3 regions of the Dietzia sp. PP-33 genome follow, and region 2 is predicted to be linked to each of the others. Evidence: predicted binding sites of a transcription regulator. Region 2 holds the regulator's gene; each other region holds the start of a gene.
What was found. Region 2 encodes LexA, which represses DNA repair genes until DNA is damaged. Its sites were predicted from a motif close to CGAACANNTGTTCG; they were not measured.

Region 1: the regulator LexA is predicted to act here: its motif matches at 1,750-1,763, upstream of NJE57_RS10605 (HNH endonuclease signature motif containing protein).
Region 3: the regulator LexA is predicted to act here: its motif matches at 1,929-1,942, upstream of NJE57_RS04825 (HNH endonuclease signature motif containing protein).

The regions. Positions count from the first base shown of each region.
Region 1 is NZ_JAMYEI010000005.1:135,171-138,379, reverse strand. It holds gene NJE57_RS10605 (HNH endonuclease signature motif containing protein) at 26-1,729, opposite strand; gene NJE57_RS10600 (hypothetical protein) at 1,922-2,440, shown strand; gene NJE57_RS10595 (MmcQ/YjbR family DNA-binding protein) at 2,451-2,837, opposite strand; gene NJE57_RS10590 (GNAT family N-acetyltransferase) at 2,848-3,209, opposite strand, start outside.
Region 2 is NZ_JAMYEI010000001.1:300,033-303,241, forward strand. It holds gene hrpA (ATP-dependent RNA helicase HrpA) at 1-90, shown strand, start outside; gene nrdR (transcriptional regulator NrdR) at 99-554, opposite strand; gene NJE57_RS01480 (hypothetical protein) at 669-1,031, opposite strand; gene lexA (transcriptional repressor LexA) at 1,261-1,929, shown strand; gene hflX (GTPase HflX) at 1,969-3,209, opposite strand, start outside.
Region 3 is NZ_JAMYEI010000002.1:145,592-148,800, forward strand. It holds gene NJE57_RS04820 (hypothetical protein) at 1-274, shown strand, start outside; gene NJE57_RS04825 (HNH endonuclease signature motif containing protein) at 323-1,897, opposite strand; gene fbaA (class II fructose-bisphosphate aldolase) at 2,117-3,160, opposite strand.

The DNA of each region.
Region 1 (3,209 bases), on a different contig from region 2:
GCGCGTTCGAGCTGATCGCGTTCACTCAGAACGGTGGCGGGTCGAGGATTTCCTCGAGGAGTTGGTGGACTTGCTGTTCGGCGCGGCTGATGACCGGCTTGTTGCGGTTCCACCAGCGGCTCGCGGGTGGCCTGGTGCGGGCGCGTTCTGTGGTGGCGCGATTCTTGTTGGCGCGTTCTGTGCGGTGGCGGGCTGCGCGGCGGGTCCAGTAGGTGGGCTCGGACGGCACTTCGCCGTCCGCGGTGCCGGGCTCGGGACTCCGGGCCTGCTGGGCTTGCCAGGCGCGGTGTTCGGTCCGGGCTTGTTCGCGCCTGTACGCGGCCAGGGCCCCGGAGGGTCTGGTGAGCAGAGTGGAGCCGTCGGGCGTGACGACGACGAGGGTGCCATCTGGCGCCAGGTCGTAGATCCACCCGGAGAAGGTCTTGAACCGGTGATGGCGCCGGCACAAGCACATCAGGTTGCACTCGGTGGTGTGACCGCCTCGCTGCGGGTCGGAGTGGTCGAAGGGCCGACAGTGGTCGATGTCGCAGTATTCGGCCGAGACTGTGCAGCCCGGGTGTCGGCAGGTGCCGTCCCGGAGGCGGATGCGGCGGGCCAACTCGGCGCTCGGCCGGTAGGTCAGGGAGCGGCGGGCGTCGTCGGCGGCGCCGAGTGCCGGATCGACGTGCTCGAGGCTGGCGCCGTCGCTGGTGGCGAGCATGTCGAGCAGGGCCTGGAGCGCGGATTCACCGGTGCGGGGAAACTCGACCTGCGGTTCGAGGCCTCTACCGCGGGCGAAGACCGTCACCCGCGGCCGCAGTGGCGCGGGTGGCTCGTCCGGCGTGAGTCCGGTGGCACGGGCGCGGCCCAGATCTCCGCACACCAGAGACAGCAGGGCGTCGGCGCGGCGTTCGGGCAACGGGTAGCTCGACATGTCCGCCGCCTCGGCGTCGGGGTCGCGCCTGCCGGCTGCGGGGGAACCCGCTCCGGGGCTGGTTGCTCCAGACGTGGCGGGTGCGGCGGCGGGTTCGGGATCCGCGAATTCGGCGGCGCGCTGGTTGATGGCCTCGGCGAGGACCGCGGCCTCGTCCGAGGCCAGGGTGGCCCACAGGTTGGTCATGCCTTCGGCGCCCTTGCGGATGTGGACTCCGCGGTCGCGGGCGGCCGCGTCCTTGCGTTGGCGGATGCCGTCGGAGTCGTAGCGGGCGATGATCGCATCGACGGACTCGCGCACCGTCCGGGCGCCCAGGCGCTCACCGGCGGCGAGGGCGGCGAGGTAGTCGTCCACGACTTCCTGTTGGACCTGGGACAGGACGGCCGGGTCGACCGTGGCCATCTGGCGGGCCAGCAGTTCGGCGGCGCGCTGTTCCATCCGGCCGGCCACCAGGGCCGCCATGACGGCGGGGTAGCGCTCGGTCAGGTCCGCGGCGAGGCTGATCATGGTGGCGGCCCGGCCGACGGAGATGGGCATCGCCGCCACCACGTAGCCGGCACACACGTCGAACGGGTCGACCACCGCGTGCCCGGGCGGGGAACCGTCGCCCGCCCCGGCCTCGTCCTGACGCACACATTCGCGGAACAACTCGTAACACGCGGCCAGGCGGGCCCCGGCGGCGCGATTCTCCGCGACCCAGGTATCGCGGGCGGCATCGGTCAACTCGCGCAGCGCCGACGGATGCCCACCGACCCCCGGCGCACTGTCCGCCGCGTCGTTCATGCCCTCACCCCCATCGCCGATCGTCTCCTGCATCGAATCTGTGTTCTATATTACGCACACACATTCGAACGAGCAAGGGTGATGGTGGACGAAATGTGCACAATTTGGGTCCTCGCCCCGGAGACCGTTGGTAACGGATCACCACTCACCCCGGATATGTGGTGGACTCATGTTCCGCTTATCTTCAGGGGCGACCGCCCCTCAACTTCCGCTCGGAGGCCGCCCATGTCCAAGTCACTCGCGTTCGTAGGAGCACTGGCAGCGTCGCTGATCCTGGCCTCGGCCGGTACCGCCGCAGCACAGAGCGGCGACCTGCTCGACTCGGGATCGGTGTCCGGCTCATCCGATGTCGAGGGCGACTACCTCGGCTCCGCAGGCGAGCTGCTGCCGGGTTCGGTGACCGGCTCGCTGCCCGGATACGCCTCGGGTCCGCTCGGTTCCGTCGCCACCCTCGCGTGCAACGTGGGTACCGTCGCCGGCGCTGCCGCCGGCCTGACCGGTGTGCCCCTGCCGATCCCCGTCGGGGTCGTCTGCATGGTGGTCAACCCCGTCGCCGAGTCCGGCGACTCCCTGCTGAACGGCGACGTCGACGGCTCCGTCAGCGCGATCGTCGGTGGCGTCCCCCTCGTGGGTGACTCGCTCGAGGGCCAGGTCGACACGGCCTCAGCCACCGAGGCGGTAGGGGGATCGCTCGGTGACGAGCTCGGCTCTCTCGAGGAGACGTCACTGTCCCCGCAGAACTGACCGCCCTGTCTCACCGTTGGCTGCGCCCGAAGGCGTGTGGTTCGACCGGGCGCTGTGCGCTCGGGAGCCCGGCCACGACCAGCCGGTAGGACTCGGTGACCAGTTCCTCGACCATGTCCGGGCTGAGGTCCCCGCCGGGGTGCAGTGAGATCCAGTGACGCTTGTTCATGTGGTAGCCGGGCGTGATGTCCTCGTGCGCATCGCGAAGCGCGAGACTGTCGGAGGGTAGGGCCTTGAGCACCACGCGACGCTCGTCGTCCACCTCGGTGTGGAACATGAACACCTTGCCGCGGACCTTGTAGACGTCGACGTCCGGACCGAAGGGGAACTCCAGGGTCGTCGCTGGCAGTTCGCGTGCACGCATCGCCGCGCACCTCTGGAGTTCCCGTCCGTTCATTCCGGTGACGTTACGACACGCTCCCGACCCCGTCGTCGACAAGAGTGATTCGCGCACGTGTTTCTCTCGCGACGTGGTCGGGACGCTCTTCTCGATCCGCGGGCTCGGATGGGGCATCGGCGTCGCCGAGCGCGAGTGGGTTCGTGAGCGTCCCGGCGAACTGCAGGGAGCCGGCCTGGTCCGTCAGGTCGACCATCTGCCGGGTGTCGCGCAGCTGCAGTCGGTTGAGGCAGGAGTGCCTGAACCGTGGAGCGAACAGTGCCTCCCACGTGTCCGCGTCGATCTCATCGCGGTCGATCTCACCGCCGTCGATCTCATCGCGGTCGCCCTCACCCGGGCCTTTCTGACCGCCGGCCAGGGTCTGCAGGCAGC
Region 2 (3,209 bases):
GCGCAGTCACTGGGGACCGCGCGCCCGGTTTCCGCTGAGCGAATCGACAAGGCGGTCGCGGCGGCACTCGGCTCCCGCACCAGGCGGTAGTCATCCGGTCAGGTTCTCGCGTGCCTCTCACGCAGCGCGATGATCTCGCTCTCGAAGTCCGCGGCGGAGCTGAACTGCTTGTACACAGAGGCGAACCGCAGATAGGCGACCTCATCGAGGTCCTGCAGGGGTCCGAGGATCGCCAACCCGATCTCGTGGGCGGGGACCTCCGACGCGCCGCCGGCTCTGACTACGTCCTCGACCTGCTGCGCCAGACGTCTGAGGGCGTCCTCGTCCACCGACCGGCCCTGGCACGCCCGTCGCACTCCGCGGACCACCTTGTCGCGGCTGAAGCTCTCGGTGACGCCGTTGCGCTTGAGCACGGTCAACAACGGGGTCTCGAGGGTGGTGAACCGGTGCCCACACTCCGGGCACTCGCGTCGGCGGCGGATAGCCTGACCGTCGTCGACCGCCCGCGAGTCGATAACCCGGGAATCCTCGTGGTGGCATGTCGGGCAGTACATTCCAGCTCCGCCATTCGTCGACCGGTTCCGCAGGCCTCCCCCGGCCGGAGCCGGAGGCGATGCAGGGACGACGGGGCGCCGTCCCTGGATCATTCTAGAAGGCGATCCGGTCGGTCACGCGTAGGCGGGCCCGCCGAGGAGGGCCAGCGCCAGCAGCATGAGGATGCCGAAGACGACTCCACACGCCAGCAGGGCCCAGGTCGGCACATCGTCGACCACCGGGGACGCAGGCTGCACCTCGACCCGGCATGACCGGGCCTGCGCCGGGGATGCTGAACGGACGAGCACCCGCCGGCCGGGGGCGACCGATCGCGTGGTCGCAGGGCGTCCCCGGTCCAGGGTGCGGGGGACGGGATGGATACGCGAATCCTCACGGGGCCGGAGCCCGCTCGCGGAGGACCGGCTGTGTTCGGTGGCGCAGACCTCACTCCACGGTGTCGTCTGACGCGACGGTGACTGCATCTCCAGGACGGACATGAACTCTCCCAACTCGATACGGTGTGCGAACCGCGTTCGCACGCCCGTGTGCATCTCTGTGCACATCTGTTCGAACTCGAACGTGACTAGAGTTGTATCACGCGGGTCCGACAGAGTCGAGATTTCGGCGGCACTTTCTTCGAACACCTGTGTGGCGCACGCCGCTCACGCACAGTAGGGTGTACACAGATCAAGACGTCGAACACCCATTCGCCGAAGGGACCCACACATGCCCAAGCCCGACTTCGAGGCCCTGACGCCTCGCCAGAAGAGCGTCCTGTTACACATCCACGACACCGTCAAGGACAGGGGCTACCCGCCGAGCATCCGGGAGATCGGTGACGCCGTCGGGCTGCAGTCGACCTCGTCCGTCGCGCACCAGTTGCGGACGTTGGAGAAGAAGGGCTTCCTGACGCGTGATCCGCACAAGCCTCGGGCCGTCGACGTCCACGGGGTACCGGGGCAGCGGTCCCGGGGTCGGCGTGCCCCGTCGCCCGAGGAGCCGCGGCCGAGCGGGGCGGTCGAGCCCGTGTACGTCCCCGTTCTCGGCCGGATCGCGGCCGGAGGGCCGATCCTGGCGGAGCAGGCGGTGGAGGAGGTCTTCCCCCTGCCGTCCGATCTTGTGGGGTCCGGTGACCTGTTCATGCTCAGGGTTGTCGGCGAATCGATGATCGACGCAGCGATCTGTGACGGCGACTACGTGGTGGTCCGCCGTCAGAACGTGGCGGACAACGGCGAGATCGTGGCCGCGATGATCGACGGCGAGGCCACCGTCAAGACGTTCCGCAGGGACCCGAGCGGCGTCTGGCTACTGCCCCACAACCCGTCGTTCAGCCCGATTCCCGGAGAGCACGCGACCATCCTGGGGAAGGTCGTCACTGTATTCCGCAAGCTCTGACCCCGAGCTGCCACGGCGCTGCCTGACCGTGTGACCGGATCAGGCGGCGCCGTCGTGTGAGCCCCCGGAGCTGAACTCCCCCAGCTCGCTCGCCACGGAGACGGGCAACCGGACGACGATCCGCGTCCCGTGCTGCGTGTGCTGCTCGTCCACCACCGCGCCCTCGGCATGGACACGGGAGACCACGTCCCCACGTGTGAAGGGAATCTCCAGTGTCACCTCGGTGTCCCCGGAGGCGATGATCCGGGTGATCCGGCCGAGCAACTCGTCGATACCCTCCCCCGTGGTCGCCGAGACGAACACCGCGTCCGGCAGCGCGTGGTGCAGTTCGGTCAACACCACCGGATCCGCCGCGTCGATCTTGTTGATCACCACGAGCTCGCGGGGACTCTCGGCGTTCTGTTCCTCCACGACGTCGTTGATGACCGTGCGCACGGCCTCGATCTGACGCAACGGGAAGGCGTCCGATCCGTCCACCACGTGCAGGAGCAGTTCGGAATCGACGACCTCCTCCAGCGTCGAACGGAACGCCTCGACGAGTTGGGTGGGAAGGTGCCGGACGAACCCGACCGTGTCGGTGAAGACCACCGCCCGTCCGTCCGGCAGCTCGGCCCGCCGGGTGGTGGGATCGAGGGTGGCGAACAGTGCGTTCTGGACGAGTACGCCTGCGCCGGTGATGCGGTTCAGCAGACTCGACTTTCCCGCGTTCGTGTAGCCGGCGATCGCGATGGAGGGCACGGGCGTGGCGCGCCGGCGATGGCGCTTGGTGTCCCGGGCCTGCTTCATGCCCTTGATCTCGCGACGCAGCTTCGCCATGCGCTCACGGATGCGGCGACGGTCGGTCTCGATCTTCGTCTCACCGGGACCGCGGAGGCCGACGCCCCCGTTGCTCCCGGCCCGGCCGCCCGCCTGACGGGACAGGGTCTCTCCCCAGCCGCGAAGTCGCGGGAGCAGGTACTCCATCTGTGCGAGGGAGACCTGAGCCTTGCCCTCGCGACTGGTCGCGTGCTGCGCGAAGATGTCGAGGATCAACGCGGTGCGGTCGATCACCTTGACGTTGACAGCCTTCTCGAGGGCGATCAGCTGCCCGGGCGTGAGCTCGCCGTCACAGATGACGGTATCCGCACCGGTCGCGTCGATCACGTCTTTGAGCAGCTTCGCCTTGCCCGAACCGATGTAGGTGGCCGAGTCGGGCTTGTCCCGCCGCTGGATCATCGCGTCACACACCTCGGAACCGGCGGTCTCGGCGAGTTGGGCCAGCTCGGCCATCGCGGCGTCGG
Region 3 (3,209 bases), on a different contig from region 2:
GCAGGATCTGGTCGAGAACATCACCGCCTCCGGAGAGCAGACCGGCACCGACCTCGATGCGATGTTGCGCGAGTCCATCTCGGGGTCGTTCCCGCAGGATCTCACGGTCACCGGGGTCGATATCGAGGGCGATGTGGCCATCGCCACCGTGGAGTCCGAGTCCGACGGCTCCGGATCGGAGCAGGTGCGGATGCTCGACGAGGACGGCGCCTGGAAGGTGTGCGAACCCGGTGTCGGTATGGGCGCGGTCCCGCAGGGTGATCAGCCCGGCTGACTCGCCGCCGGTCGCTCGCACTGGGCCGCCCTGGGCCGCGCGGGAAGACTACGCGCCGCTCAGGCGAACCGACCCGCTGCCGCTGCCGCTTTCCCGCTCGGCGCCGGGCGGATTGGTGATGTGACCGTCATCGGCGATGAGGCGGTCGAGGTGTTGTCGCCATCGGTGGTCGAGGATCCGGTCACGCGCCTGGGCCAGCGGCCCGTGTGGGGTGGTGCGGTGTTCGTGTCCGGTCTCGGTGATGATGGTCAGTTCGCCGAGGGGCCCGGGCCGGTAGGCGCAGTGACCGAAGGTCTTCTCGCGGTGGTGCTTGCGACAGAGGCAGATCAGGTTCCACTCGGCGGTGGGGCCACCCAGCTCAGGACGCAGGTGGTCGAACGCGATGACATGATCGATCTCGCAGTCGTGGGCGTCGACGGTGCATCCCGGGTGGCGACAGGTCCCGTCACGTAGCCGGATCCGCTCGGCCAGCGCCGGCGTGATGAAGTACTTGAGCACCGCGTCCGGCTTGTCCTGCGCGCCGGGCTGCGGGTCGATCAGTTCGAACCGCACTTTCGCGTCGCCGCCGGAGAGCAACTCTTCGCACAGCCAGTCGAAACTCGAATAGGCGCCGTTGACGAACTGGACGCGGTTGGGCAGGCCCTGGGCGACGCTGTCGATGATCGAGATCCGGATGGGCTGTTCGGTCCCCCACGACGCACCGGGACGCGGCCTGTTCGTGCCGGTGGCGGCACCATCTGCGCCATCTGCGCGGTCGGCGCGGTCGGCGCGGTCGGCGCGGTCGGCGGCCTCCTCCGTGGCGTGCACAGCCGTGCCGATGTCGTCGGTGTTCGGGTCCCCGAGCGCGCACAGGGCGTCGGCTCGCAACTGGTCACGAGTGCGGGGATGTCCTGCCTCGGAGGCTGCGCGGGCGGCGGCTTCGATCCGGCGTCGCAGCTTCTCGGCGTCTCCGCTGGGCAGCGAGGCCCACATACTGGTCATGCCGTTGCGTGCAGGGCGGAACCGAACGGTGCGCTGCTCGACCGCGGCGTCCACTGCGTCCTCGGCGGCCCGGGGATCGTGGCGTTCTCTCGCCGCGTCGACCGCGGTGTCCAGCGCCGCCCGGCTGGGCCGGTGGCCCCCGTCCAGGTCCCTGGCCAGGGCGCCGATGACCTCTGATTCCACCCCCGCGACGATCTTGTCGGGGATCTCGGCCAGCCGGCAGGCGGTGTCGATGGCCAGTTGTTCGGGGAACAGGCCCCGCTCGACGGCCTTGCGCAGAAGCGGAAGTCGCGTGTGGATCTGCACGCCGGCGGTCACCAGACGCGCGGCGTGCCACCCAGTCAGGGACATGGCCGCCGCCAGGTGGTCACGAGCCCGGTCGGCGGGGTCGAGCCGGGCATAGGCGGGACGGGGCTCGGCAGGCTGCCGACCGGGGTCCGACCCCCGCGCCTCCCGGTCGAGCCGCCCCATGGCCTCGACGAGGTGGTGCGCGGCCTGCAACCGGGTGGCAGCGGCCAGGTTCTGCGCCAGCGTGGCCGACCGCGCCACCTCGCTCAGCGCCTCGGTGCCGAGCGTGCCCAAGGGCTCGGGCACAGCACGCAGCGGCCCGGATGCGAACGAACTCGTCGTCGTCATCGTCATCGGATCCACCACCGCACCCCCCGCCATAAATCGAACGTATGATCCATTCTATCGGCGGCAAGGTACTAGCACAAGAGTTCGAGTTGAAATTCTGGGCGACCGCGCCCAGTCCGCCTGACGATCACACGACCAGCGGCGCCCCTCCGCTGAAGGAGAGACGCCGCTGGTGGCACCGACCCCGCCGGGTCGCCGTGAGCCAGATCAGGCCGGAGACCCTATTCAGGCAGAGGCGCCCTTGGACTTGCCAGCCGACTTGAGGTCGTTGCACGCCTCGACGACGCGCTCGGACATGGCCTGCTCGGCCTTCTTCAGGTACGAGCGCGGGTCGTAGAACTTCTTGTTGCCCACGTCGCCGTCGATCTTGAGGACGCTGTCGTAGTTGGCGAACATCTGCCCCGCGATCGGGCGGGTGAACGCGTACTGGGTGTCGGTGTCCACGTTCATCTTGATGACGCCGTAGCTCAGCGCCTCCTCGATCTCGCTCTTGGCCGAGCCCGAACCGCCGTGGAAGACGAAGTCGAACGGCAGGTCACCCTGGTTCAGCCCGAGCTTCTCCACCGCGACCTCCTGGCCCATCTTGAGCACCTCGGGGCGCAGCACGACGTTGCCCGGCTTGTAGACACCGTGGACGTTGCCGAAGGTGGCCGCGAGCAGGTAGCGCTGCCCGGTGTTACCGGCACCGAGTGCGTCGATGGTGGCCTCGAAGTCCTCGCGGGAGGTGTAGAGCTTCTCGTTGATCTCGTTCTCGACACCGTCCTCCTCGCCGCCGACGACGCCGATCTCGATCTCGAGGATCTGCTTGGCGTTGGCGGTCTTCTCGAGGAGCTCGCGGGCGATCTCTAGGTTGCGGTCGAGCGGGGTGGCCGAGCCGTCCCACATGTGCGACTGGAAGAGCGGGTTCTGGCCGGCGTCGACGCGCTGCTGGGAGATCTCGATCAGCGGACGGACGAACCCGTCGAGCTTGTCCTCGGGGCAGTGGTCGGTGTGCAGCGCCACCAGGACGTCGTACTTCTCCGCCACCACGTGCGCGAACTCGGCGAGCGCGACGGCACCGGTCACCATGTCCTTTACGTTCAGGCCGGAGCCGAACTCGGAACCACCGGTGGAGAACTGGATGATGCCGTCGGAACCGGCGTCGGCGAAGCCCTTGATGGCCGCGTTGATGGTCTCCGAGGACGTGCAGTTGATCGCCGGGTAGGCGAAGCCCTCGTTGCGGGCCCGGTCGAGCATGTCCTTGTACTGTTCGGGAGTTGCGATGGGCATCTGGTCTCCTCCAGGGTTCTCGGCTGTGCGACGTGCGCATCTCGGGGCG